One region of the Streptosporangium sp. NPDC053982 genome, then DNA from elsewhere that is predicted to be linked to it. Evidence: predicted binding sites of a transcription regulator. Region 1 holds the regulator's gene; each other region holds the start of a gene.

What was found. Region 1 encodes HrcA, which represses chaperone genes, less so after heat shock. Its sites were predicted from a motif close to TTGGCACTCTCNNNNNGAGAGTGCCAA; they were not measured.
Region 2: a site for HrcA is predicted at 4,123-4,149, ahead of groL (chaperonin GroEL). Genes of this name have one in related genera too.
Region 3: a site for HrcA is predicted at 2,766-2,792, ahead of groES (co-chaperone GroES). Genes of this name have one in related genera too.

What each region holds. Positions count from the first base shown of each region.
Region 1 is NZ_JBVJKQ010000006.1:251,277-258,345, forward strand. It holds gene hemW (radical SAM family heme chaperone HemW) at 1-1,052, shown strand, start outside; gene ACZ6W9_RS12780 (DUF3097 domain-containing protein) at 1,207-2,022, opposite strand; gene hrcA (heat-inducible transcriptional repressor HrcA) at 2,183-3,196, shown strand; gene dnaJ (molecular chaperone DnaJ) at 3,209-4,351, shown strand; gene ACZ6W9_RS12795 (16S rRNA (uracil(1498)-N(3))-methyltransferase) at 4,514-5,245, shown strand; gene ACZ6W9_RS12800 (hypothetical protein) at 5,413-6,054, opposite strand; gene ACZ6W9_RS12805 (SigE family RNA polymerase sigma factor) at 6,051-6,656, opposite strand; gene ACZ6W9_RS12810 (histidine triad nucleotide-binding protein) at 6,817-7,069, shown strand, end outside.
Region 2 is NZ_JBVJKQ010000013.1:25,343-32,411, reverse strand. It holds gene ACZ6W9_RS24020 (HelD family protein) at 106-2,220, shown strand; gene groL (chaperonin GroEL) at 2,387-4,012, opposite strand; gene ACZ6W9_RS24010 (cold-shock protein) at 4,472-4,672, opposite strand; gene ACZ6W9_RS24005 (MoaD/ThiS family protein) at 5,007-5,282, opposite strand; gene thrC (threonine synthase) at 5,306-6,598, opposite strand; SAM riboswitch class I at 6,613-6,752, opposite strand; gene ACZ6W9_RS23995 (S1 family peptidase) at 6,882-7,069, opposite strand, start outside.
Region 3 is NZ_JBVJKQ010000001.1:52,240-59,308, reverse strand. It holds gene ACZ6W9_RS00350 (sigma-70 family RNA polymerase sigma factor) at 1-364, opposite strand, end outside; gene groL (chaperonin GroEL) at 640-2,265, opposite strand; gene groES (co-chaperone GroES) at 2,364-2,675, opposite strand; gene ACZ6W9_RS00335 (Uma2 family endonuclease) at 2,979-3,617, shown strand; gene ACZ6W9_RS00330 (class I SAM-dependent methyltransferase) at 3,637-4,803, shown strand; gene tsaD (tRNA (adenosine(37)-N6)-threonylcarbamoyltransferase complex transferase subunit TsaD) at 4,901-5,932, opposite strand; gene rimI (ribosomal protein S18-alanine N-acetyltransferase) at 5,925-6,380, opposite strand; gene tsaB (tRNA (adenosine(37)-N6)-threonylcarbamoyltransferase complex dimerization subunit type 1 TsaB) at 6,380-7,060, opposite strand.

The DNA of each region.
Region 1 (7,069 bases):
CCGAGCTGGGTCCCGGCGCCTCGCACGCCGACTACGCCGCGACCGCCGTCGCGGAGGTGCGGCGGGCGCGGGCCGCCCTCGGCGACGCCGACCTGCCGGTCGAGACGGTGTTCTTCGGCGGTGGCACCCCCACCCTGCTGCCCGCGGCCGACCTGGTCCGCATCCTCGGCGCCATCGACGAGGAGTTCGGGCTCGCCCCCGGCGCCGAGGTGACCACCGAGGCCAACCCGGAGTCGGTGGACCGCGCCTACCTCGCCGGACTGCGCGACGGAGGGTTCACCCGGGTGAGCTTCGGCATGCAGAGCGCCCGCGAGCACGTGCTGCGGGTGCTGGAACGCCGCCACACCCCGGGCCGGGCGGCGCACGCCGTACGGGAGGCGAGGGAGGCCGGGTTCGGCCACGTCAGCCTCGACCTGATCTACGGCACGCCCGGTGAGAGCGACGACGACTGGCGGGCCTCGCTGGCCGCGGCGATCGAGGCGGGGCCCGACCACGTGTCGGCCTACTCGCTGATCGTGGAGGACGGCACCCGCCTGGCGGCCAGGATCAGGCGCGGTGAGCTGCCGATGCCCGACGACGACGTGGCGGCCGACCGCTACCTCATCGCCGACGCCATGCTCGCCGAGGCGGGTTTCGAGTGGTACGAGGTGTCCAACTGGGCGACCTCGGAGGCCGCGCGCTGCCGGCACAACCTGCTCTACTGGACCGGCGGCGACTGGTGGGGCGTCGGCCCCGGCGCGCACAGCCACGTGGGCGGCACCCGCTGGTGGAACGTCAAGCACCCGGCCGCCTACGCCCGCCGCCTGGCCGAGGGTGTCTCACCCGCCCAGGCCCGCGAGGTGCTGTCGGGCGAGGACCGGGCGGTCGAGCGGCTGATGCTGGAGCTGCGGCTCGCCCGGGGCTTCCCCCTGGCGGAGATCGAGCGGCCGCCGGTGGCCGCCCGGGCGCTGGCCGACGGGCTGCTGGAGGTCGAGCCGTTCAAGGCGGGCCGGGCGGTGCTGACGCTGCGCGGCCGGCTGCTGGCCGACGCCCTGGTCCGCGACCTCACCTGACCTCACCTGGCCGCACCGGGCCCGGTCTCGGCCGTCATCCCGCGAACCTCGCCGGTCGCGCCGGGCTCCGGTCTCGGCCGTCATCCCGTGGACCTCGCCGGCCGCGCCCGGCCCCGGCGGGGACGGCGGCGGGCTCGGCCGGTCACGGCCGGTCTCAGACGTCCTCCGGCGGGGCGGTCACGAAGTCGATGAGCCGCTCGACCGGGCCGAGGAGCTCCGGCTCCAGGTCGGCGTAGGTGGTGACCGAGCCGAGGATGCGCCGCCAGGCGTCGGCCGGGGCGAGGTCCCAGCCCAGGGCGGCGACGACCCCCTCCTTCCACGGCACGCCGCGCGGCACCCGCGGCCAGGCGCCGATGCCCAGCACCGACGGCTTGACCGCCTGCCAGACGTCCACGAACGGGTGCCCGGCCACCAGCACGTACGGCGAGGCCACCCGGTCGGCGATCCGGCTCTCCTTGGACCCGGCGACCAGGTGGTCGACCAGCACGCCCAGGCGGCGCTCCGGGCCCGGCTCGAACTCCTCGACGATCTCCGGCAGGTGGTCGACCCCTTCGAGGTACTCCACCACCACACCCTCGACGCGCAGGTCGTGACCCCAGACCTTCTCCACCAGCGCGGCGTCGTGCACGCCCTCGACGTAGATCCGGCTCTCCCTGGCCACCCGGGCCCGCAGGCCCTCCACGGCGATGGAGCCGGAGGCGCTGCGCCGCGGGGCGCGGGGCGCGGCGGCCGGCCGTACCAGGGTCACGACCCGGCCCTCCAGCAGGAACGCGGCGGGTTCCAGCGGGAACACGCGCCGCCGCCCGAAGCGGTCCTCCAGGGTGACGGACTCCTTGTCGCAGGCCACCACGGCGCCGCAGAATCCGCCGTCGGCGTCCTCCACGACCAGGTCGATCTCGGCGGGGACCTGCGGGATACTCCCCCTGCCCGGACGCCGCCAGTTCCCCGCCAGCACGTCGCGCTCGTACACGCCGACCGCACCTCCTCACGCCTCGCCGATCCAGAGGACGCTAGCAAAGGGCCGTCGCCTTATCGCACCCCGTCGGCAAGAGCCGTACACTTGGCACTCGGGAACACAGAGTGCCAGACTCCGCGTTCCCGGTTCGGCGCAGGGCAAGGAGGTGAGCACGTTGGTCGATGACCGCAGGCTTGCGGTGCTTCGGGCCATCGTCGAGGACTACGTGTCCACCAACGAGCCGGTGGGATCGAAGGCACTCGCCGAGCGGCACAACCTCGGCGTCTCGCCCGCCACCATCCGCAACGACATGGCGGTGCTGGAGGAGCAGGGATACATCGCCCAGCCGCACACCAGCGCGGGGCGGGTGCCCACCGACAAGGGCTACCGGCTGTTCGTGGACCGGCTCTCCCAGGTCAAGCCGCTGTCGGGCGCGGAGCGGAGAGCGATCGAGAGCTTCCTCGCCGGCGCGGTGGACATCGACGACGTCGTGACCCGCACGGTGCGGCTGCTGGCGCAGCTCACCCGCCAGGTCGCCGTGGTGCAGTACCCCACGCTGACGCACTCCACGGTCCGGCACGTCGAGCTGGTCCCGCTGAACGAGCGGCGGCTGATGTTCGTCCTCATCACCAACACCGGCCGGGTCGAGCAGCGCGTCGTCGAGCTGCCCGAGGGGGTCGACGAGACCCGCGTCGCGCACCTGCGCGCGACGCTCAACGCCTCGCTCGACGGCTGCGGGCTGGCCAAGGTCCCGGACAAGGTCGCCGACCTGCCCTCGGGGCTTCCGATCGAGGACCGCCCGTTCGCCACCACGATCCTGTCGGTGCTGCTGGAGTCGCTGGTCGAACGGCACGATGAGAAGATCGTCTTCGCCGGGGCCGCCAACCTCGCGGGAGCCGACTTCAGCGTCGGTCTCCGCGACGTCCTGGAGGCCCTGGAGGAGCAGGTCGTGCTGATGCGCCTGCTCGGAGAAACCTCGGACCTGTCGGCGCTGACGGTGCGGATCGGCTCGGAGAACCCCTACACCGGTCTCCAGGGCACGTCCATCGTCGCCGCCGGGTACGGTTCGGGAGACAAGCAACTGGCCCGGCTCGGCGTGCTGGGCCCGACGCGAATGGACTACCCGGTCACGATGGGCGCGGTGCGCGCGGTGGCACGCTACGTCAGCCAGATCCTGGCTGCATCCTAAGAGGTCAACTAAGTGGCTAAGAGCGACTACTACGGCACCCTCGGGGTACGCCGTGACGCCAGTGCGGAGGAGATCAAGAAGGCCTACCGCAGGCTGGCGCGCGAGCTGCACCCCGATGTGAACCCCGATCCTGAGACACAGGAGAGGTTCAAGGAGATCACGCAGGCCTACGAGGTCCTGTCCGATCCCAGCAAGCGGCAGATGTACGACATGGGTGCCGATCCGTTCGCTCCCGGCGGGGGCGCGGGCGCCGGGGGCTTCGGCGCGGGCTTCCCGTTCAGCGACATCATGGACGCCTTCTTCGGCGCGGCGGCCGGCGGCGGCGGTCGCGGGCCGCGCTCGCGCGCCCGCCGGGGCCGCAACGCCACCATCCGGGTGGAGCTGGACCTGCGCGAGGCGGCCTTCGGCACCACCCGCGAGCTGGTCGTCGACACCGCCGTGCTCTGCGAGGTCTGCTCGGGTGCGGGCGCCGCGCCCGGCACCCACCCCGACACCTGCGACATGTGCCACGGCCGCGGTGAGGTCTCCCAGGTCACCCGGTCCTTCCTCGGCCAGGTCATGACGTCCCGGCCCTGCCCCCAGTGCGGCGGGTTCGGCTCGATCATCCGAAACCCCTGCCAGGAGTGCTCCGGTGACGGCCGGGTCCGCACCCGGCGGACCATCAAGGTCCGCATCCCCGCGGGCGTCGAGGACGGCACCCACATCCAGCTCGCCGGCGAGGGCGAGGTCGGCCCCGGCGGCGGCCCGCCCGGCGACCTGTTCCTAGAGATCGTCGAGCGGCCGCACGAGGTCTTCGAGCGCCGGGGCGACGACCTGCACTGCACCGTGCAGATCCCGATGACGGCCGCCGCGCTCGGCACCGTCCTGGTCATGGAGACCCTCGACGGCACCGAGGAGCTGGACATCCGGCCCGGCAGCCAGTCCGGCCAGACGATTCCGCTCTACGGCCGCGGCGTCCAGCGGCTCAACGAGACCGGCCGCGGAGACCTGCTGGTCCACATCAACGTCGAGACCCCCGTCAAGCTCGACCCCGCACAGGAGGAGCTGCTGCGCGAGCTCGCCAGGCTGCGCGGCGAGGAGCGCCCGCCCGGCAAGTTCGCGCCGGGCCAGCAGGGCTTCTTCTCCCGCCTGCGGGACGCCTTCAATGGCCGCTGACCCGGCGGTCCCCGGCGCCCTCCGGGGAGCCGCGGGCGGGGCCTCCCGGGTCCGCCGTGGCGTCCTGCCGGGGGTCGAGGGCGGTGCCTGTCCGGCCCGCAGCGGCGTCCTCCGGGGGGTCGCGGGCGGCGCCCGCCGGACCCGCCGCGGCGTCCCCGCCGCATGACGGCGCCGGTCTTCCTGGCCGACGCGGCCGATCTGGGCCGGGAGGGGTTCACGCTCGCCGGTCCGGAGGGCAGGCACGCGGCGGCCGTACGGCGGCTGCGTGCCGGGGAACGGCTCGACGTGACCGACGGCGCGGGCGTCGTGGCGGAGTGCGTGGTGGACGACGCCGGCAAGGACTCCCTGCGGGTGCGGGTGCTGCGCCGCTACGAGGTGCCCGCGCCGCGTCCCCGCCTGGTCGTCGTCCAGGGCCTGCCCAAGGGCGACCGGGGCGAGCTGGCCGTGGAGATGATGACCGAGGCCGGGGTGGATGTGATCGTGCCCTGGGCCGCGGCCCGCTCCGTCACCCAGTGGAAGGGGGAGCGCGCGGCGAAGTCGCTGGCCCGCTGGCGTTCCACGGCCCGTGAGGCGGCCAAGCAGTCACGCCGCTTCCACCTGCCCGAGGTGACCGGCCTCGCGAGGACCGCCGAGGTCGCGGACCTGCTGTCGGCGGCGGCGCTGGGCGTCGTGCTGCACGAGGAGGCCGCCTCCCCGCTGTCCGGGCTTCCGCTGCCCGCCGACGGGGACATCGTGGTGGTCGTCGGCCCCGAGGGCGGGGTCTCCGAGGAGGAGATCACCGCCTTCCGCGCCGCCGGAGCCGCCCCGGCGCTGCTCGGGCCGACGGTGCTGCGCACCTCGACGGCCGGGGTCGCGGCCGCGGCGGTGCTTCAGGCGCGTACCGGCCGCTGGTAGGCGCACGGCGGTACGGCCGTGCCCCGCCGCCCGCGGTGGCCCTCCCCGCCCGGCCGCACGGCCGGGCCGTCCGGGCATGCGGCGGACCGGTCGCACGCACTCCCGGTCGGCCGCGCGGCGGACCGGCCCCCGGCCGGCGGCTCAGCCGACCGGGGGACCGGCGCCGGTCAGTGGCTCACCGGGGTGGGCACGCCCTCGCTCGGAGTCGGGGGCTGCTGCTCGTCCGGCTGGGAGCAGCCGGCGGGTGGGCACGGACTCTCCGTCTCACCGGTGGGCTCGGGCGCCGCGGTCGGCGTGGGCGGGCACTCCTCGGTGACGTCGCCCGGCACCGTGGGGCAGCCGTCCGACGGAGTGGGCTTCGGCGTGGGGGTCGCCCTGGGCGTGGGGGTCGCCTTCGTGTTCGGCGCGGCGCTCCTGGAGCGCTCGGTCGTCGGCTCGGGCGGGGGCGGGGGGCTGGACGTCCTGGGGACGGCCGGGACCCGGTTGTCGTTGTTCGACGGCGGGCGCGAGGTGGCCGACATGTCGGGCGCGGTGGACTGGGTGAAGTTCACCTCACCGCTGTAGACCTCCTGGATCACCTGTTCGCGCAGCTGGGGGACCATCATCACGACGGTCGCCGCGCCAAGGACCGCTCCAGTGACGGAGGCGCCGACGCGCCACCACACCAGCCCGCGGAGTCCGCGCAGCCCGCGCCGCTCGATCCGGGCCCGGATGATCTCCAGCCCGTCGGGGGAGGGAACGACCGAGTTCGCCTCCGCGTTGAGGGCACGGCGCAGCAGCTCGCCGTGCTCATCGGGGGACTCGGTCATGACAGTTGCTCCAGTGTGGTTCGTAGGGCGGCCATGCCACGAGCCGTGTGGCTCTTGACCGCGCCTTTGCTGATTCCCATCGCGTGGGCGATCTGTGCTTCGGACAGATCACCGTAGTAGCGCAGGACCAGTGCTTCGCGCTGCCGGGCGGGCAGGGCGCGTAGCGCCTCGATGACGGCGGAGCGCTCGAACTCGCCGATCGCGCCGTTCTCGGCGCTCGGCGCGTCCGGCATGCCCTTGGGGGCGTACTTCTCCACGACCGCCCGGTGCCGCAGCACGGAGCGAGATCGGTTGACGACCGATTGGCGCAGGTAGGCGAGTGCCTTGTCGGTGTCGCGCAGGCGGCGCCAGGCGCCGTGGATGGCGACGAACGCGTCCTGTACGACCTCCTCCGCGGTTGCCACATCGCGGACGAGCAGGACAGCGAGACGCACGAGCGACCGGTAGTGCGCGCTGTAGAGCGCGGTAACGGCCGCATCGGCGTCCCAGCCGACGGGCACCGCCCCGAGCGACCTGTCGGCCACGAGGGTCTCGGTGGTCACATCAGTGGGACGCTCGGCCTTCCCAGAGGGTTTACGCTCTTCCGGTTCATTAGGGGGCATGACCCAGTCGTGTCCTCGGCCCGGCGGCCATGTCGTGCGAATCGCAATGGTCTGTAGTTGTTGAAGTTTTGCACACCCACCATATCCGTGTGGATCTTTCTTCGCTGGGCGTGGACCATCACCGATTGGCAACGCCCGGACCGGATAGGGTGCCCGCATGGTGAGTGAAGCCGACTGCCTGTTCTGCAGGATCGTGGCCAAGGAGATCCCCGCGCGGATCGTGCACGAGACCGGCCGCACGCTGGCCTTCCGTGACGTCGACCCGAAGGCGCCGACCCACGTGCTCGTGGTGCCGAAGGAGCACTACCCCACCGCCGCGGCCCTGGCCGCCGCCGACGACGGGCTCACCGACGAGGTGATCAGGGCCGCCCACGAGGTCGCCGAGCAGGAGGGGATCGCCGAGTCCGGCTACC
Region 2 (7,069 bases), on a different contig from region 1:
GGTCCCAGTCGCGCGTTAATCGCTTTGAGACGTCCGGAACCCGGGGCTAAGCTGTTCGGTTCGCTGCCTGACCACCTCCGTTGACCGCATGGGAGGCGTTTCCGTATGCCCGCGCACCAGTTGGCCCCCGACATAGCCGACGGCCCCGACGACCCCGGCCGATCCGGCCGATCCGGCCGATCCGGCCGATCCGGCCACCCCGACGAGTCCGGCCCCGGAGCCGGCGCCGACGGCGCGGACGCCGCGACGGTCCTCGACGCCGAGCGCCGCCACCTGGCCGTCTCCCGGGCGGCGCTGCGCGCGATGCGCGAGCACGCCCAGTCCCTGTCCTCCGACGCCGCCGGCGACTGGGTCTCCCAGCAGGTCCTCCAGGCGCTGCTGGACCAGCGCGTCGCGGCGCTGGCCGACCACTCGGGCACCCCCCTGTTCTTCGGCCGCCTCGACCGCACCGGCGGCGACGACCTCCCCGGCACCGTCTACGTGGGGCGCCGGCACGTCCACGACGAGCGCAGCCGTCCCCTGGTGATCGACTGGCGGGCTCCGGTCTCGCGGGCGTTCTACCAGGCCACTCCGGCCGACCCGATGGGCGTGGAACTGCGCCGCCGGTTCGGCTACCACGGCGGTGACCTGACCGCCTACGAGGACGAGCCGCTCACCGGGGGCGGCACGCTCATGGAGAGCAGGATCCTCACCGAGGAGATCGAGCGTCCCCGCTCCGGCCCGATGCGCGACATCGTCGCGACCATCCAGCCCGACCAGGACGAGATCGTCCGGTCCGACCTGGGCGGCACGGTGTGCGTCCAGGGGGCGCCGGGCACCGGGAAGACCGCCGTCGGCCTGCACCGTGCCGCGTACCTGCTGTTCACCCACCGGGAGAAGCTCGCCAGGTCCGGCGTGATGATCGTCGGGCCCAACCGCGCCTTCCTCGCCTACATCTCCTCGGTGCTGCCCGCGCTGGGCGAGGTCAAGGTCGACCAGACCACCGTCGCGGGGATCCTCGGCGAGTACGCCGCACCGGAGGACCCGGCCGTCGGGACGATCAAGGGCGACGCACGGATGGCGCCGGTGCTGCGCCGCGCCCTGTGGGCGCACGTCGTCAAGCCGGCCGAGGGACTGCTGTTCACCAAGGGCGTCAACCGCTACCGGGTCGCCGACCACGAGGTCCGCGAGATCGTCGCCTCGCTGCGCGGCACCACCCGCTACGGCCCCGGCCGCGCGGCCCTCGCCCAGCGGCTGGCCCACACGGTGCTGGTCCGGATGGAGCAGCGCGGCGAGTCCCCCGACGACCGGGTGCAGGACGCCGTGGCCCGCTCCAAGCCGGTCAAGCAGCTCGTGGACGCCGTGTGGCCCAAGCTGACCCCGCAGCAGGTGCTCCACCGGCTGTTCAGCGACCCCGATTTCCTGGCCGCCGCCGCGAAGGACGATCTCACCGCCGACGAGCAGGCCCTGCTGCTGTGGGCCAAGCCGGCCAAGTCGTACCGGTCGGCGAAGTGGTCGGCGGCCGACGGCGCGCTGATGGACGAGCTGGCCGACCTGATCGAGCGGACGCCCGTCCTGGGGCACCTGGTGGTGGACGAGGCCCAGGACCTGTCGGCGATGCAGCTGCGGGCGCTCGGGCGGCGGTGCCGTACCGGGTCGGCCACCGTACTCGGCGACCTGGCGCAGGGCACCACCCCCTGGTCGGCCCGCTCGTGGACGGAGGTCCTCACGCACCTGGGCTTCGAGAGCGGCGCCGTCACCGAGCTGACCCTCGGTTTCCGCGTGCCGCGCGAGGTCCTCGACTACGCCGCCCGGCTGCTGCCCGACGTCGCCCCCGGCCTGGCCGCGCCCCGTTCGCTGCGGCCCGGCGCGGGCTCCCTGACGGTACGGCGGGTGCCCGACCTCGCCGCGTCCCTGCCGGAGGCGGTGCGGGAGGTCCTGGCGCGGGAGGGGTCGATCGGCGTGATCGTCCCGGACGCCTCGGTCGCGGCCGCGTCGGCGTCACTGGCCGGCCTGGACCACCGGGTGCTGGGCCCCGACTCCGTCGAGGAGCACCGCCTGCTGGTGGTGCCGGCGTCCCTGGCCAAGGGCCTGGAGTACGACCACGTGATCGTGACCGAGCCGGCCGACATCGTGGACGCCGAGCCGCGCGGCCTGGCCCGTCTCTACGTGGTCCTCACCCGCGCGGTCACCTCTCTGACCGTCCTGCACGCCCGCGACCTGCCCGCCCGGCTGCGCTGACGCCGCCCGCCCTCCGCGACCGGGTGGCGTACGGCGTCGGCCCGGCCGTGACACGGCCCGCGAAAGGCGCGCGGAAGGCGCGCGGAAGGGTCGCGGGAAAGCAGAGAAGCGGAAAGGCGGCCCCGGGGATCCGGGGCCGCCTTTCTCGTTCGCGTGGGGCGATGGACTAGAAGTCCATGTCGCCGCCGCCCGGCATCGCGGGAGCGGCCGGGGTCTTCTCCGGCTTCTCGGCGATGACGGCCTCGGTGGTGAGGAACAGCGCCGCGATGGACGCCGCGTTCTGCAGCGCGGAACGCGTCACCTTGGCCGGGTCGAGGATGCCCGCCTCGAACATGTTGACGTACTCGCCGGTGGCGGCGTTCAGGCCCTCACCCGGGGTGAGGTTGCGCACCTTCTCCACCACGACGCCGCCCTCGAGGCCGGCGTTGACGGCGATCTGCTTCAGCGGCTCCTCCAGGGCCTTGCGGACGATCGCGGCACCGGTGGCCTCGTCGCCGGTCAGCTCCAGCTTGTCGAACGCCTTGGCGCCCGCCTGCAGCAGCGCCACGCCACCGCCGGGGACGATGCCCTCCTCGACGGCCGCCTTCGCGTTGCGGACGGCGTCCTCGATGCGGTGCTTGCGCTCCTTGAGCTCGACCTCGGTCGCCGCGCCGGCCTTGATGACGGCCACGCCGCCGGCCAGCTTGGCGAGACGCTCCTGGAGCTTCTCGCGGTCGTAGTCGGAGTCGGTGTTCTCGATCTCGGCGCGGATCTGGTTGACCCGGCCGGCGATCTGCTCGGCGTCGCCGGCGCCGTCGACGATGGTGGTCTCGTCCTTGGTGACGATGACCTGGCGGGCCCGGCCGAGCTGGTCGAGCGTGGTGGACTCCAGCTTGAGGCCGATGTCCTCGCTGATGACCTGGGCGCCGGTCAGGATGGCGATGTCGCCCAGCATGGCCTTGCGGCGGTCGCCGAAGCCGGGGGCCTTGACGGCCACCGAGCGGAACAGACCGCGGATCTTGTTGACGACCAGGGTCGCCAGGGCCTCGGCCTCGACGTCCTCGGAGATCAGCAGCAGCGGCTTGCCGGACTGCACGACCTTGTCGAGGACGGGAAGGAGGTCCTTGTTCGCGGAGATCTTCGAGTTGACGACGAGGATGTACGGGTCGTCGAGGACGGCCTCCATACGCTCCGGGTCGGTGACGAAGTAGGGCGAGATGTAGCCCTTGTCGAAGCGCATGCCCTCGGTGAGCTCAAGCTCCAGGCCGAAGGTGTTGCTCTCCTCGACGGTGATGACGCCTTCCTTGCCGACCTTGTCCATCGCCTCGGCGATCATCTCGCCGATCTGCGGGTCGCCCGCGGAGATGGAGGCCGTGGAGGCGATCTGCGCCTTCGTCTCCACGTCCTTGGCGAGCTTGAGCAGTTCCTCGGAGACACGCTCGACGGAGGCCTCGATGCCCTTCTTCAGGCCCATCGGGTTGGCGCCGGCGGCCACGTTGCGGAGACCCTCGCGAACCAGGGCCTGCGCGAGGACGGTGGCGGTGGTGGTGCCGTCACCGGCGACGTCGTCGGTCTTCTTGGCGACTTCCTTGACGAGCTCGGCCCCGATCTTCTCCCACGGGTCCTCGAGCTCGATCTCCTTGGCGATGGACACACCGTCGTTGGTGATCGTGGGGGCGCCCCACTTCTTCTCCAGGACGACGTTGCGGCCCTTCGGGCCCAGGGTCACCTTGACGGCGTCCGCGAGCTGGTTCATACCACGCTCGAGACCGCGCCGGGCGTCCTCGTCAAACGCGATCATCTTGGCTGCCATACGGCTAGACCTCCCGAACACAGGGTGGCTTGCACCGGATCGAGCCGACGCCCGCGACGGCATTCGGATCCGCGACTCCGTTCGGCGGATCCCATCGTCCCGATCCAGGGTTGGCACTCGCCCTCGGTGAGTGCCAACAAACTATTTAGCACTCTACCCTGTCGAGTGCAAGCGACGTCGCGTTGACCTGCCCGGGAGGTGACGGCCTCCCGCGACGACCCGTTACGGCGGACGCCCCGCACGGTCTCGCCCCCGGCCACCGCCCCGCGCGACCGGATCCCGGCCGCCGTGTCCCGGCGGATTCGGGCCTCCGGCACGGAGAGACCCCGGTACGGCGAGGGCCCGGCCCTCCGAGGGGACACGGTGGACCGGGCCGGCGCGCCGAGGGCCCGCGTGGACTGCGCTGCCACGGGGGTCCGTCCGGCGCGCCCCTTTTGCGCGTCCGGGGGGACGGCTGCCTCAGACGGCCCTCACGGACTCCGCCTGCGGGCCTTTCTGCCCCTGGGTGATCTCGAACTCGACCCGCTGGCCCTGTTCGAGTGCGCGATAGCCGTCCATCATGATCGCGGAGTAATGGACGAACACATCCTTACCACCGTCTACCGCGATGAAGCCGTAGCCCTTGTCCGCGTTGAACCATTTGACGGTGCCTTGCGCCACTTCCGACTCCTCTTACTGGACTTGAGGACATCGCCCATTCCTCTCGCGACGTCCTCAATCTCCGAGGCGGACACATCGCCTGCGTCGATCGTTCTCGACCATACCTGTGGTACGCCGTAGGGCAACAGAGTCAACCAGCAAACTGCCGCTTTACGTACGAATGCAGCACGAGAACATAGTTTTGCCATCGGGCCCGCTGATCAAATATTGCATTATTTCAACAAGCGCCGATATGGACATCCTCCCGAAAGCGCGACACCCGCCCCGGCCAGGCCGGAGCGGGCGTCGGCGGGCGCCGTACGGGACGGCGGCCCGGAGCGCGGGGACGACGGGGTCAGCCCCCGGCGACCGCCGGGATGATGGAGATCTGGACGCCGGACGGCGTCGCGGTGTCCAGGTTGTCGGCGAAGCGGACGTCCTCATCGCCGACATAGACGTTGACGAACCTGCGAATCTTGCCGGAGTCGTCGAGAATCCGGGCGCCGATCCCGGGGAAGTCGGCGTCGAGTTTCCGCAGCACCTCGCGGAGGGTCTCACCCTCGGCGTTCACCTCGGCCGCACCACCGGTGTACGTCCGGAGAATTGTCGGAATCCGTACAGAGACACTCATTATTAAGCACCTTTCCGGTGATTTCAGGCGATGACCGAGCGGAATTCGTCAAGCGAGGGGCGGATGACCGCGGTGGGACGGGCCTCGCCCGCCACCGCGTCGAGGGTCTTCAGGCCGTCACCGGTGTTGAGCACCACGGTCTCGGCGTCGGGGTCGAGCCGCCCCTCGGCGGCCAGCTTGCGCAGCACGCCGACCGTGACGCCGCCCGCGGTCTCGGCGAAGATGCCCTCGGTCCTGGCCAGCAGCCTGATCGCGGCGACGATCTCGGCGTCCGTGACGTCCTCCACCGCGCCGCCGGTGCGCCGGGCGATGTCCAGCACGTAGGGGCCGTCGGCCGGGTTGCCGATGGCCAGCGACTTGGCGATCGTGTCCGGCCGTACCGGGCGGATCACATCGTGACCCGCCTTGTAGGCGGCCGAGACCGGCGAGCAGCCCTCGGCCTGCGCGGCGAAGATCCGATAGGGCTTCTCCTCGACGAGCCCGAGCGCGATCAGCTCCTTGAACCCCTTGTCGATCTTCGTGAGTTGGGAGCCGGACGCCACCGGGACGACGATCTGGTCGGGGAGTCGCCAGCCGAGCTGCTCGGCGATCTCGTACGCCAGGGTCTTGGAGCCCTCGGCGTAGTACGGGCGCAGGTTGACGTTGACGAAGCCCCACCGCTCACCCAGCTCGTCGCCGATGAGCTCCGAGCAGAACCGGTTGACGTCGTCGTAGGTGCCCTCGATGCCGACGAGCTTCCCGCCGTACACCGAGGCCATGACGATCTTGGCCTGCTCCAGGTCGGCGGGGATGAACACGCAGGCGTCCAACCCGGCGCGGGCGGCGGCCGAGGTCACCGCGCCGGCGAGGTTGCCGGTGGAGGAGCACGACAGGGTGTGGAAGCCGAAGTTGCGGGCCGCCTCGACGGCGATGGCCACCACGCGGTCCTTGAACGAGTGCGTCGGGTTGCCCGAGTCGTCCTTCACGTGCAGCGAGCGCAGGCCCAGCTCGCGGGCGAGGTTGCCCGCGTCGACCAGCCTGGTCCAGCCGGGCTCCGTGTTGGGCCGGGCGGCGACGTTCTCCGGGACGGGCAGCAGCGCGCGGTAGCGCCAGATGTTCGCCGGGCCGGCGGCGATCTGCTCGCGCGTGACGCGCCCGAAGTCGTAGGCGATCTCCAGGGGGCCGAAACACTCGATACAGGCGAAGCTCGGGCCGAGGTCGTAGCGGGTGCCGCACTCCCGGCAGGAGAGGGCCACGGCGGGGCCGAAGCGGCCGTCGGGCGCGGTGCCGGCGGAGACGGGGGCGGAGGTGGGGATCCGTGTTTCTGCGAGCGCCATGAAGCGAGGCCTTTCCCTCATCTTCGTCCGCGACCACCCTGGCCACGGACCGGAATTGGCACCTGTCCCGGCCGACCCCGCCATGTCGCGAGTTTGAACCGGGAGGGTTGCCGGGGCTTCGCAGGGCCGGTCCCTCCACCCCTCTGGATGAGCAATATGAAGTTGTGGACCCGATGAACGGGTCTCTCGCACTTTACCCCGGCCGCCGGGCGTTCTGACCAGATGTCTCACTGTGCGAGACGACGCGTGTCATTCCCCGGACGACGGACGGTGAAAAGGCCCGTCACGGGTGACGGTACCCCAGGAGGAAGGGCCCGCCGCCCGCCACGGCGACCACCCGGTAGCGGTAGTAGCCGGGCGTGCCCTCATAGGTGATCGTCTCGAAGGGGTACGGGCTGACCGAGGAGGCGACGGTCCGCCAGCCGGAGCCGGCCGCCCACTTCTCCAGGTACAGGTCGACGTCGGTGCCGT
Region 3 (7,069 bases), on a different contig from region 1:
AGCGCACGGAGCTGCGCAGGGCATCGGCCACCTTGTGGGAGGCGATGCCGAAGACGAAGGACGCGAAAGGGCGTCCCATGTCGCGGTAGCGGGGCAGCGCGGAGAGCACCGCGATGCACACCTCCTGGGCCACGTCGTCCGCGATGTGATACTGACCGGAAACCCGGCCCAGACGAGCGCGGCAATAACGGACGACCATTGGCCGTAACTGTGCGATCAGACTTTCGATCGCCGTTCGGTCACCTTGAACTGCGAGGCTTGTCAGATCCTTGAGGTCATCCCTGTGGGCGCTCCCTTCAGACCTCGTCGCAAGCCTTACCCCTCTTTTGGCGTCGGCGACGCATCCCTCGGTCACGTTACGCATGATGCCCGTATCGCTCGGGCCTGTCCCCATGACCAACGGCTACGGATTGGTCACATTGACGCGCCGATAACCCGGTGTAATCAAACGACGACAGTAAGGGTCACGCGATGAAAATATATTTCATAGAGCGGCCTAATATGTCAGTGATTTCCCATAAGGGTGTTTCTCTTACCCGCTCACCGCGGTGACGCTTTGGGGCCCCTTTCGGTTTACCCGGAAACGCGTACGGCCCGCGTCCCGAACGGGACACGGGCCGTACCGGCCGATCATGAGGATCAGTGGCCGTGACCGTGGCCGTGGCCGTGACCACCGGCGGCGGCCGGGGCCTCCTCCTCGGGCTTGTCCACCACGAGGGCCTCGGTCGTCAGCAGCATGCCGGCGATGGAGGCGGCGTTCTGGACGGCCGAACGGGTGACCTTGACCGGGTCGATGACGCCCTGGGCGATCAGGTCGCCGTACTCGCCGCTCGCGGCGTTCAGGCCGTGGCCGACCGGGAGCTCGGAGACCTTGGAGGTCACGACGTAGCCCTCCATGCCGGCATTCTCGGCGATCCAGCGGGCCGGCTCGACGAGCGCCCGGCGGACCACGTTGACGCCGGTCGCCTCGTCGCCGCTCAGGCCCAGGTCGTCAAGGGCCTTGGAGACGTGGACGAGCGCGGAGCCGCCGCCCGAGACGATGCCCTCCTCGATCGCGGCGCGCGTCGCGGAGATGGCGTCCTCCAGGCGGTGCTTCTTCTCCTTGAGCTCCACCTCGGTGGCCGCGCCGACCCGGAGCACGCACACGCCGCCGGCGAGCTTGGCCAGGCGCTCCTGCAGCTTCTCGCGGTCCCAGTCGGAGTCCGCCTGCTCGATGGCGACCTTGATCTCGCGGACGCGGTCCTCGATCGCCTGCGCCTCGCCGGCGCCGTCCACGACGGTGGTGGCGTCCTTGGTGATCACGACGCGGCGGGCCGTGCCGAGCACCTCGAGGCCGACGTGCTCCAGCTTGAGGCCGATCTCCTCGCTGACGACCTGACCGCCGGTGAGGATGGCGATGTCCTGGAGCATGGCCTTGCGGCGGTCACCGAAGCCCGGAGCCTTGACGGCGACGGAGGTGAAGGTGCCGCGGATCTTGTTGGTCACCAGGACCGCCAGGGCCTCGCCCTCGACGTCCTCGGCGATGACCAGCAGCGCCTTCTTGGTCTGCGCGACCTTCTCCAGAAGCGGCAGGAAGTCCGCGACGGAGGAGATCTTGCCCTGGGTGATCAGGATGTAGGGGTCCTCCAGGACCGCCTCCATGCGCTCCTGGTCGGTCACCATGTAGGGCGACAGGTAGCCCTTGTCGAACTGGAGGCCCTCGGTGAACTCCAGCTCCAGGCCCATGGTGTTGGACTCTTCGACGGTGATGACACCGTCCTTGCCCACCTTGTCGAACGCCTCGGCGATCAGGTCGCCGATCTTGGCGTCCTGGGCGGAGATCGTCGCCACGTGGGCGATCTCCTTCTTGTCCGCGACCGGACGGGCGGACTCGACCAGCCTGTCGCTGACGGCCTTGGCCGCGAGGTCGATGCCCCGCTTGAGGCTCAGCGGCTGGGCGCCGGCGGCGACGTTGCGCAGACCCTCGCGGACCATCGCCTGGGCCAGGACGGTCGCGGTGGTCGTGCCGTCACCGGCGATGTCGTTGGTCTTCGTCGCGACTTCCTTGGCGAGCTGCGCGCCGAGGTTCTCGTACGGCTTCTCCAGCTCCACCTCGCGGGCGATGGTGACGCCGTCGTTGGTGATGGTGGGAGCGCCGAACTTCTTGTCGATGACGACGTTGCGGCCGCGCGGGCCGAGGGTCACCTTGACGGCGTCGGCGAGGGCGTTGACACCGCGCTCCAGCGAGCGGCGGGCGTCCTCCTCGAACGACAGGATCTTGGGCATGACAGTCCTCTCTGGGGGCACACGGGAGCATCGAAGCCCCGGGCGCTCTCGCGACCCGGGGCTCGATGCGTCATCTCGGAAGCGTCGGAAGCGATGGACTACTTCTCGACGATGGCGAGCACGTCACGGGCGGAGAGCACCAGGTACTCCTCGCCGTTGTACTTCACCTCGGTGCCGCCGTACTTGCTGTAGAGGACGACGTCGCCCTCCTTGACGTCGAGCGGGATGCGCTTGTCGCCGTCCTCGTCCCAGTTGCCCGGGCCCACCGCGAGGACCCTGCCCTCCTGGGGCTTCTCCTTCGCGGTGTCGGGAATGACCAGGCCGGAGGCGGTGGTCTGCTCGGCCTCAAGCGGCTGGACCACGATGCGGTCGCCGAGCGGCTTAACGGGAACCTTGGTGGCGGTCGTCACGTCGGACCTCCCCTTCAGATTTGAATGATCTAGAAGAGGCGACCAGCGGTCTGCCGTCGCGGGTGTCAGACCAGCCTCGTCGCACTTGCGTTGGCACTCTCACCGGGAGAGTGCCAATACGGAACAGTATGCAAGGAGGCCTTGACAGTCAACACGAACCGCCCGCCGAGGCTCCCGGCGATCCCGATGAGGGGACAGGAGCCCCCGCCGGGGGCACCATGAGGGGAAGAGGAACGACGGATGTTGACGGAAAGTAATGCGATGGCCACGAAAAGCAATGGGGATGACGCTACGGTGGACGACGTGACCAGCACTCTCTGCGAGGAAACGAGCACCCGGCGCGAAGAGCGCGACCTGCTCGCCGACTGGCCCCGCCCCCCGGCCGGCGGGTGGACCGCGGACGACCTCGATCGCCTGCCCGACGAGGGCCCGAACGGCGAGCCGGAGTTCTTCAAGTACGTCGAACTCGTCGATGGAGTCCTCATCTTCATGTCCCCCCAGAAGCGTTTCCACGATCTCGTGATCCGCAGGCTCGCGGCCGCCTTCGAGGCCCAGGCTCCGGACCGGCTGGCGGTGGCCACCCAGATGGACGTCAAGCTCGGCGTGCGGCAGCGCCCGTGCCCGGACGTGCTTCTCATCGACGCTGCCCTCTCCCACGACCACGACCGCACCGCCTACCTCCCCGGCGAGGTCCACCTGCTGGTCGAGGTGGTCTCCCCCGAGTCGAAGTTCCGCGACCGCGAGGTGAAGCCGCGTACCTACGCCCAGGCCGGGGTGGCGCACTTCTGGCGGGTGGAGGAGTCGGACGGCGTACCCGTCGTCTACGTCTACGAACTCGACCCCGCCACCCGCGTCTACGTCCCCACCGGCATCCACCGCGGTGTGCTCTCGGTCCCGGTCCCCTTCCCCATCGAGATCGATCTGGCCGGCCTGCTGAAGTGAGGCGGTAGCGTCGGGCGGTGTGGACCTCGACGCATTCCGGGAACTGCTGACACCGCGCGGCCAGGAGGCCCTCGCCGCGGCCGCCGAGGCCGCGGGTGACGGCCCGGTGGCCGCGGTGACGCGGCTGCGCCGGACCTACGACGCGGCCCTGACCTCCGCGGCGCTCACCCAGGCGGCGCTCAGGGAGCGCGCGCGGGAGAAGTTCGGCTCCGACGCCGCCGTCATGTACTTCACCCCGCACGGCCTGGAGCAGGCCACCCGCCGCGAGGTGGCCGACCACCGCGCCCTGCGCGTCCCGGCCGGCTCCCGGGTGGCCGACGCCTGCTGCGGGATCGGCGGCGACCTGCTGGCGCTGGCCAGGGCGGGCTGCGTCGTGGAGGCCGTGGACGCCGACCCGCTCACCGCCGCCGTCGCCCGGGCCAACGCCGACGCCCTGGGCCTCGGCGACCGCGTCACGGTCCGCGCCGCCGAGGCCGCCACGCTCGACCCGGCGGCCTTCGACGTGCTGTTCGCCGACCCCGCCCGCCGTACGGCGCGGGGCCGGACGTTCGACCCGATGGCCTACTCGCCGCCCTGGCCGGAGGTCCTCGGCATGGTGGCGAAGGCCCCGGCGGCCTGCCTGAAGGTCGCCCCCGGCATCCCGTACGAGTTCATCCCGGCCGGAGCCGAGGCCGAGTGGGTCTCCTGGCGCGGCGACGTCAAGGAGGCCGCGATCTGGTGCGGCGGCCTCACCCGGGACGCGGGGCGCAGGGCCACGATGCTGCCGTCCGGCACGACGCTGACGCCCGAGCCGGGCGCGGATCCCGCGCCGGTGGGCGCGGTGGGCCGCTACCTCTACGAGCCGGACGGCGCGGCCGTACGGGCTCACCTGGTGGCGGAGGTGGCCAGGCGGGTCGACGGCCGGCTGCTCGACGAGCGCATCGCCTACATCACCGGCGACGCCGAGGTGACCACGCCGTGGGCGGCGCGGTACGAGGTGCACGAGATGATGCCGTTCTCGCTCAAGCGGCTGCGGGCGGCGCTGCGCGAGCGCGGGGCGGGCGTCGTGACGGTCAAGAAGCGCGGCTCGGCGGTCGACGTGGAGCGCCTGCGCAGGGATCTGCGGCTCTCCGGCGGCGGCTCCGCGACGGTGGTCCTCACCCGGATCGGGGAGCGGCCGTTCGCCCTCATCTGCAGCCCCGCCTGACCCGCGGCCTCCGGGGCGCGGCTCCGGCCCGGAACGGCCCGGGAACGGCCCGCCACCCGCGCTCCGGATCCTCCCGGGCGCGGGCGGGGCCGTACGGTCAGACGTGGACGGTGGTGATCGGGAGGGAGGAGTCGGCCGGGATCTCCAGGGACGACGGGGTGACGCCCGCCGCCACCAGGTCGGAGCCCAGGGTGGCCACCATGGCGCCGTTGTCGGTGCACAGCCCCGGCCGGGGGACGCGCAGCCGCACCCCCGCCGCGTCGCAGCGTTCCTGCGCCAGGGCCCGCAGCCGGGAGTTGGCCGCCACACCGCCGCCGATCAGCAGGTCCCGGACGTCGTGCTCGCGGCACGCCTGAAGGGCCTTGCGGGTCAGCACGTCGACCACGGCCTCCTGGAACGACGCCGCCACGTCGGGCACGTGGATCGGCTCGCCGGACCTCTCCCTGGCCTCCACCCAGCGGGCCACGGCGGTCTTCAGGCCGGAGAACGAGAAGTCGAGGGTGCCGTCGTCGTACTTGCCCCTCGGGAAGGCGATGGCCGTGCCGGAGCCGTCGCGGGCCGCCCGGTCGATGTAGGGGCCGCCGGGGAAGGGCAGGCCGAGCACCCGCGCCACCTTGTCGAACGCCTCGCCCGCGGCGTCGTCCACCGTGGAGCCGAGCGAGACGACGTCCTTGGCGACGTCGGGGACCAGCAGCAGGGAGGAGTGACCTCCCGAGACGAGCATGGCGATGCACGGCTTGGGCAGGGCGCCGTGTTCGAGCTGGTCCACGGCCACGTGGGCGGCCAGGTGGTTCACCCCGTACAGCGGGACGCCGAGGCCCAGCGCGTACGCCTTGGCGGCGGCGACGCCGACCAGCAGCGCGCCGGCCAGCCCCGGCCCGGCGGTCACCGCGATCGCGTCGATGTCGGAGAAGCGCAGACCCGCCTGCTCCAGCGCCCGCTCGACGGTGGGGGTCATCGCCTCCAGGTGCGCCCGGGACGCCACCTCGGGCACCACCCCGCCGAAGCGGGCGTGCTCCTCGACGCTGGAGGCGATCGTGTTGGCCAGCAGGGTGTGCCCCCGGACGATGCCGATCCCGGTCTCGTCGCAGGAGGTCTCGATGCCCAGGACCAGGGGTTCGTCACTCATCAATGAGATCCTTCCGCATCGTGATCGCGTCGGTGCCGTCCTGGTAGTAGCGGCGGCGCAGGCCGAGCCGGACGAAGCCGAACCGCTCGTACATCGCCTGCGCGGCGGGGTTGTCGGCGCGCACCTCGAGGAAGACCGACCGCGCGCCGCGCCTGCCGGCCTCGGCCAGCAGCTCGGTGAGCAGGGCGCCGCCGACCCCGGTGCGCCGCCGGCCGGCCGCGACGGCGATGGTCTGCACGTCCGCCTGGTCGCCGGCGGCGAAGAGCCCGGCGTAGCCGATGATCCCCTCACCGGTCTCGGCCACCACGTAGTGACGGGTCCCGGGCTGCCCGGCGAGCTCGTCGCGGAGCATGCCCTCGCTCCAGGCGTCCGCCGGGAAGGTGTCCCGCTCGATCTCCATCACGGCGGGCAGGTCGTCCCCGGTCATCGGGCGCAGCGTCACGGCCATCAGGTGACCTTCTTGGGCGCGGCGGGAACCTGCGCGTCGGGGCGGCGGAGGTACACCGGGCGGGGCAGGCTCAGCACGGGGTGCGTGCCGCTCTCCACGACCTCGCGGACGTCGGGCTCGCCGAGCTGCTCGGCGGCCAGCGACGCCAGCGCCCCCGCGAAGGGGTACTCGGGGGCGTCCGCCAGCCGGGAGGCGCCGACGACCTCGGCGTACATCCGCGCGCCCGCACCGACGAGCGGGAGGTCGCCGGGCAGGTCGTGGGGGCGGCTCACCGCGGGGCCGGACAACCGGGTCCGCATGTCCTCGTAGTGGCCCCAGAACACCTCCTTGCGGCGGGCGTCGGTGGCCACCAGGAACGGCTCGGACAGCCCGCTGCCGTAGGCGACGGCGTCGAGCGTGCACACGCCGTACGCCGGGACGCCGAGCGAGGCGGCGAGGGCCTGGGCGGTCATCAGGCCGACCCGCAGGCCGGTGTAGGGACCGGGTCCGGCGCCCGCGACGACGACGGTGACGTCGGCGAGCGCGGCGCCGGCCTCCCGCAGGACGGTCTCGATCGTGGGCACGAGCAGTTCGCCGTGGCGGCGGGCGTCGACGGTCGTCGACTCGGCGAGGACCCGTTCACCGTCGTGCAGCGCTGCGGTGACGGCGGGGGTCGCGGTATCAAAGGCCAGGACCAGCACGAACAGTTA